Regions from separate parts of the Brevibacillus sp. NRS-1366 genome, predicted to be linked through region 3. Evidence: riboswitches for the same ligand, from Rfam matches in the RefSeq annotation. Region 3 holds a riboswitch; each other region holds the start of a gene.
What was found. Region 3 has a riboswitch for thiamine pyrophosphate ahead of thiO (glycine oxidase ThiO). Riboswitches for the same ligand answer to the same signal wherever they lie in the genome.
Positions count from the first base shown of each region.

Region 1: another riboswitch for thiamine pyrophosphate. It lies ahead of thiS (sulfur carrier protein ThiS); the one in region 3 lies ahead of thiO (glycine oxidase ThiO).
Region 2: another riboswitch for thiamine pyrophosphate. It lies ahead of thiC (phosphomethylpyrimidine synthase ThiC); the one in region 3 lies ahead of thiO (glycine oxidase ThiO).

Region 1 is NZ_JBITPN010000022.1:137,840-140,105, reverse strand. It holds gene ACIFQN_RS17275 (alanyl-tRNA editing protein) at 1-4, shown strand, start outside; gene ACIFQN_RS17270 (kinase-associated lipoprotein B) at 37-423, shown strand; TPP riboswitch at 465-575, shown strand; gene thiS (sulfur carrier protein ThiS) at 814-1,017, shown strand; gene ACIFQN_RS17260 (thiazole synthase) at 1,023-1,793, shown strand; gene ACIFQN_RS17255 (acetylornithine deacetylase) at 1,786-2,266, shown strand, end outside.
Region 2 is NZ_JBITPN010000022.1:526,149-528,414, forward strand. It holds gene ACIFQN_RS19295 (cation diffusion facilitator family transporter) at 1-539, opposite strand, end outside; TPP riboswitch at 787-899, shown strand; gene thiC (phosphomethylpyrimidine synthase ThiC) at 1,059-2,266, shown strand, end outside.
Region 3 is NZ_JBITPN010000029.1:66,166-68,431, reverse strand. It holds gene ACIFQN_RS24130 (hypothetical protein) at 1-9, opposite strand, end outside; gene thiO (glycine oxidase ThiO) at 132-1,238, opposite strand; TPP riboswitch at 1,346-1,459, opposite strand; gene ACIFQN_RS24120 (helix-turn-helix domain-containing protein) at 1,536-1,760, opposite strand; partial or broken gene ACIFQN_RS24115 (glucose-6-phosphate isomerase) at 1,776-2,266, opposite strand, start outside.

The DNA.
Region 1 (2,266 bases), on a different contig from region 3:
CTAAAAAATCAGTTTAACATGTTTGAGGAGGGGATCATGATGATCTGGAACCCGGGAGATATCGTACGTGTAACGCAAAAGACCGGAGAATACATTACCGAAGTGCTGGAAACCCATGATAGCAAGCTGTTGGTAAAGGTGCTGGCTGTAACCAAATTTCCTACACAGGGAGATTTGCACACGTCCTTTGAAGTAGACGTTCCAATGTTTCATCAAAGACCTGCACTCTCCTATCAAGAAAAGTTCATGACGCCTGCGAGCGGTCCAATCCGTTATAATGGGGCCATTCCAGATTACAAGGAATCGGTCCGTGTGGCGATGGAGCGTGAAATGGACAAATTGAAAAAAATGTCGCTCTGGGCACAGCGTTGTCTCGTTGAATTGGAAGCTATGCACAAGGAAACCTTTACAAACTCAAAATAGAGTGGTACTGTAGAACTCGAACGAACGACAATTGAAAAGGTTTACTACCAAACGGGAGCCGAGCAGCGTTGGCTGAGATTGTAACGAGTGTGTTACTGACCGTTGAACCTGACCTGGGTCATGCCAGCGGAGGAAGAGGTATAGCGAATCGTTATCACAGGAAGAATTCTATTTGAGTGGGAAAAGCTCAAGCCAAGACTTCTCCTGAGAGGATCGAACCCCAACCATCCAAGGCGGATGGTTTTTTTCTTGCCATTCGTCCTTGGGTGTACCGTTATTCGGCTTCTTCTGTCTGACTGGATTGACTCCATCTGGCAGGGGAAGCCGTTTTTTCGTGTCCGAAAGGCGAAGGTAAACAGTCCCCAACGAGTCTTCAGAAGGAGGAATAGTATGGTTGTTCAGCTGAATGGAAAGAAAGTAGAGCTGGCAGCAGAAATCACCACGCTACGTGCGCTGCTGGCTTCTTATCAACTGCAAGAGAAAATTGTCGTAGTAGAACAGAATGGTGAGATCATCGACCGTTCCCTGTACGAGACGACGCCGATTGCAGATGGAGATCGGATAGAAATCGTTCATTTTGTCGGAGGAGGATAAATTTCATGGATACTTTAAAAATTGGACCTTATGAGTTTCGGTCGCGCTTGCTGCTCGGGACCGGTAAATTTTCTGATTTGGAAACACAAGGAAAAGCAGTAGAGGTCTCAGAAGCGGAAATTCTCACCTTTGCCATTCGCAGGCTCAATTTGGAAAATCCGCAAGAGCCTAACTTTTTGGAACAGCTCGATCTGAAAAAATTTACCTTGCTGCCCAATACAGCAGGCGCTTATACCGCAGAAGAAGCGGTGCGCATCGCTCGCCTGGCAAAAGCATCTGGATTGTGTGACATGATCAAGGTCGAAGTGATCGGCGATCCGAAAACATTGTTGCCTGACCCGATCGGCACATTGGAAGCTTCGAAGATCCTCGTGGAAGAGGGCTTTATTGTACTGACTTACACCAATGATGATCCTATTTTAGCGAGACGTCTTCAGGAAGTAGGGGTCCACGCTGTTATGCCAGGCGCCTCTCCAATTGGTTCTGGACAAGGAATTGTGAATGAAAACAACCTGCGCTTCATCATGGAAGAAGCCAAAGTCCCAATCATCGTCGATGCGGGCATCGGTGCCCCTGCTGATTGTGCCAAAGCAATGGAACTGGGCGCTGACGGGGTCTTGCTGAATACAGCAGTCGCTCTCGCAGAAAATCCTGTACTGATGGCCGAAGCGATGAAGCTAGGAGTTGAAGCCGGACGCAAAGGCTTCCTCGCCGGCAGAATTGCTAAAAAACGTTATGCATCAGCAAGCAGTCCTACCGAAGGGATGATTGAGTAACGTGGACCGTCTGCAAGAAGCGATTGACTCCATTGACAACCGGAAAGAAGAGATGTTCGCGTTATTGCAAGAGCTGATCGCTTACCCAACCGTAAGTCCGCCAGCACGTAATAGTAACGGCGCACAAACGTTTCTGGCAAATGAATTGCAGGCCATGGGCTTTCAGTTAGACCGCTGGGAAGTTTACCCTGGGGACGACAATGTAGTAGGCCGTCTTCCGGGCACCGCATCAAACGCGGCCAACAGCCTTATCATCAATGGGCATATGGACGTGGCTGAGGTAGGCGATGACAGTGGTTGGACCTACCCGCCTTTTGCTTTGACGAAAGGCGCAAACGGTCGACTCTACGGTCGTGGTGTATCGGATATGAAAGGTGCCCTCGCAGCGTCTCTATTCGCGATTAAAATGCTTCGGGAACACGGGATCGAGCTGAAAGGCGACTTGCTCTTCCAATCCGTCATCGGAGAGGAAG
Region 2 (2,266 bases), on a different contig from region 3:
TCGAGCCAATGCAATTGAAATTGTGCTCCTGCTACCCCTACAAACGTTCCGATACTAACCAGCGCATCAGAGCGGTTATCAGCAGCCGCAGCCATAAGAGCCTGGCTATTTATTTTTTTCGCGAGTGCCCGATTGTAACGATAAACACCTAGCATCACAACAGAAGTAGCAAGCGCTGTCCAGCCAGCGAGCATACCTGGCGCTGTATGATTTGTATCAAACAGTGAAGGTACCGCATCTGTGACAACCTGTATGCCGACAAAAAGCATGATAAAGGACGCAATGAGAGAGAAAATCGTCTCTGCACGAAAATGTCCGTAGGGATGGTCCTGATCAGGCGGTTTTCGAGCGATGCGCAGCCCGATTAAGACAGCGACCGAAGCTACGACATCCGTCAAGTTGTTTAATCCATCTGCCATTAATGCCTCAGAGCTTGCTAGTAATGCCACTCCTATCTTTAAAGCAGAGCAGAAGATATAGGCAATGATACTCACCCATGCTCCTCTTTCCCCTTGTTTTAAATTTGAATAAACATCCACACTGCATCACCTCAAAAAAATCTCTATACCAAGCGATAGGAGCGAAAAAAATGACCGCAGCTTCCAGTTTCTTTTTTTCCGAACTTCATCGTAACAGACGCGATTCGTGTGGGTCTACAGAAACACTTTTTGTCCGAGTCACGAGAATAGATGGGGGGAAAATGTGTTGCGCGTCGGCAAAAATGAATTTTAAAAATTGCTTGTAATTGGAATGGCAAATGGCTATCCTATAGTTGCAAGACATCATTATAAAAAGCACGGGAGCTTGGGAGTTACCAGGCTGAGAGGATGGCTATTGTGCCATCGACCGTTGAACCTGAACTGGGTAATGCCAGCGGAGGAATTGTCATATACGACACGATAAGATACGTGTATTCTTTTTGAATACCCGTTTTCTTCTCTACTCTCGCGTCTGGCGTCGCATATCCCTATGCGGCGTTTTTTCGTGGCGTGATAGATTCTTTCGCCTCCCGAGCAAGGTTCTCGCTTTCGTGCGACCATGACAAGGAGGTTTTTCTTATGTTCTCGATCCCATCTTTTCCAGGCAGCCGCAAAGTGTACGAAGCAGGCAGTCGCCCTGACATCCGTGTACCTATGCGGGAAATTACACTTCATCCGACGGACGGCCCATCCGGTCCCACTCCCAATCCTCCACTGCGTGTTTATGACACCAGCGGCGAGTACACCTCCCCTCACTACTCCCCCGACATTGAAGCCGGGCTCCCTTTCCTGCGCCAGGATTGGATTGCTGAGCGTCATGACACCGAAGCCTACACTGGAAGAAAACCACATCCTAGCGATGATGGACTTAAAACCGAAGCCAAACGAACCGTCCCCTCATTTCCGCGTGAAGGATACCAGCCCATTCGAGCAAAATCAGGAAAAGTCGTGACTCAGCTTCACTACGCAAGGAAAAACATCATCACCCCGGAAATGGAATACGTCGCCATCCGCGAAGGGGTCTCACCCGATTTTGTCAGGGAAGAAATAGCCTGCGGTCGTGCGATTATCCCGGTCAATATTAATCATCCTGAAAGTGAACCGATGATTATCGGACGCAGCTTTCATGTCAAAATCAACGCAAATATTGGTACTTCGGCTGTCACATCCTCGATGGAGGAAGAAGTCGAAAAAATGATGTGGTCTGTACGCTGGGGAGCCGATACCATCATGGATCTCTCTACTGGCAAGCACATTCACACTACCCGAGAATGGATTATTCGCAACAGCCCAGTGCCTGTGGGGACTGTACCGATTTATCAAGCGCTGGAGAAAGTGAATGGTAAAGCCGAGGAGCTGACCTGGGAAGTCTACCGCGACACCTTAATCGAGCAGGCAGAGCAAGGTGTGGACTATTTTACGATTCACGCCGGTGTGCTGCTGCGTTACATCCCGATGACCGCAGCGCGTGTTACCGGAATTGTGTCTCGCGGCGGTTCCATTCTAGCCGCCTGGTGCCTAGCGCATCATGAGGAAAACTTCCTGTACACGCACTTTGAAGAAATCTGCGAAATTTTGAAGGCTTACGATATTTGCGTTTCCTTGGGCGATGGTCTGCGCCCCGGCTCCATCGCTGATGCCAACGATGAAGCGCAATTTGCTGAGCTGGAAACGCTCGGTGAGTTGACGAAGATTGCATGGAAGCACGATGTCCAGGTCATGATCGAAGGGCCAGGACACGTTCCGATGCACCTCATTCGCGAAAACATGGATAAACAGTTGACGAT
Region 3 (2,266 bases):
AGACTGCATGGAAACTCCTCCCCTTCTGGTGTTTCTTTATTACCATATACAAGAGCCTATGGGGAGGTGTACCGTATTCTATAAGAGACTAGCCCAATTTACAAAAGAGATGTCGTGGATGTAGATATGAATCAGTTGTCTAGAAAGCGGGAAGGCATAAATGGCGTTAACTGTTCTGTCTTTCCCTGTTCCAAATAATCAGCCATCCACTTCGCCGTTATCGGAGAAAGCAAAATCCCGTTGCGAAAATGCCCTCCCGCAATCGAGAGTCCGGCCCAGCCAGGGATCGGCCCTAAAAGCGGTTTTCTGTCTGCTGTAGCAGGACGAAGTCCACCCCAAGCTTCTAGAAATGTAGCGGCATGCAGTGCCGGAACGTATGGCATGACCCCGTTTAAAATGCTCGCCAGACCCGCTAGCGTGACCTCCCGCTGGAAGCCGCTCTCATCCTCTGTCGCTCCAATGACGATTTTGCCATCCTTTTTTGGAGTAATATAGCCAGTCGTTCCGAAGATGACTGTACGCAGCGGAATTCCTACGGAGGATACGGCAGCGATTTGCCCGCGCACGGGACGTACAGGCACTGAAACTCCCAGCATCTCCAGCATGATCCCTGCCCATGCTCCAGAAGTAATGACTGTATGCCCGGCACGAAGTGGGCCCATGGAGCTGTCTACCCCGACGACCTTCCCTGCTTTTACGGCAATCCCGCTCACTACACACCCAGATAGCAGCTTCACACCTTGCAGTCGGCATGCCGTCACCAATGCACGCAATAGGAGCCGGTTGTTGATATGACCTTCGTCTGGGGAATAGATGGCCGCCTGAGCCTTGTCAGTGAGCATCGGCTCCACCTCGGCAATCTCTTTTCCCACCAGCCAATGTACGGAATGTCCAGACTCTTTTTGCCATTGATACTTGGCTTCCAGCAGCTCCTGTTCCTGATCATTCAGAGCAACGGTCAGCAAACCTTCCAAGCTGAGCTGCACGTCTCCCGAAGTACACTCCTCCAGATCATGTGCCCACCCTGGATAGAGCGCGAGTGACTCCATTCCCATATCAAGCATCGGTCCGGGTGCCGTAAATTCCTTCAACGGAGCCAGCATCCCTGCCGCAGCAGAAGACGCCTGCCCTCCCCACTCGCCTTGTTCTACCAATGCTACCGATATGCCGCGACGCGACAGCTCGTACGCTAAACTGAGCCCAATGATACCTCCACCCACTACCAGACAATCGCTCATACTCTCTCTCCTCAAAACTTTTTATTCACTTTTGCTAATACAAAAAGCCCACCCGTTCCCCTGCAGGAAAAGGTGGGCTCATACGCATATGACAAATTTAAGCGCACGTCGGCCGGCAACCACATCCCTGCGCCGGCATGATCCGGATCAGGTGCAATGGGTCGATGGTCTGTCGCTTCCATCCTCTCAGCCCCGCGTGAAGGACTCCCCAAGTTGCTTCTACTATTATGTCGTTTCATTCATTTTCTTTAGTCAGTATAGTCCTCCGTGCAACCTTCTGACAAGTCCAACTGACACCTAATCTTCATCTTTTACATCGTAGCTCTCCGGAATCGCCTCGTGGCGGGCTGCTTCCTCGTATTCCCGCAGCTTGCGCATTTCTTCCAGATGATGCTTGAACTGATCTTTGTTGATCAAATATTCGTTGCCATCATGAACCGCACGAATCCGCCCCTGGTTAATTCTTTCCAAAATAAATGTCTCCGGGAGATCCAGATACGCTGCTGTCTCCGCAACGGTCAAGTATGTCTTGTTCTCTCGCAATCTAGCCTCCAGTTCTGCTTTCTGCTGCTCATAGCCGGGTTTGCCGAGTAGCGCAAACATGTTGGCTTTATAGGCCTCTACCCCCGGCTGATCAAACGGGTTTACCCCCAAGAGATAGCCGCTTATCCCGCATGCCTTTTCAAAAAAGTAGATCAGGCCACCGAGATGATAAGCTGTCGCCTCTGGGATTTCTACCAACAGATTGGGTACGCCTCCATCAACGTGGGCAAGTACCGTTCCTTCGAAAGCTTTTTTATTCACAAACCCCATCCGCTTCCCAGTCAGGAAATTCAATCCATCCACGTCGTCCGGGTCTTCCTGTACGGTCATGTCGATGGCTGGTTTGGTTACGGATACCGTTGTTTCAAATAAATTCCGCATGCCGTCTTGTATGTATTGCCCCAAGGAATGTAAATCTGTTGAAAATTCAGCAGAGGCCGGAAAAATCCCTTTTCCGTCTTTGCCCTCTGACTCGCCAAAAAGCT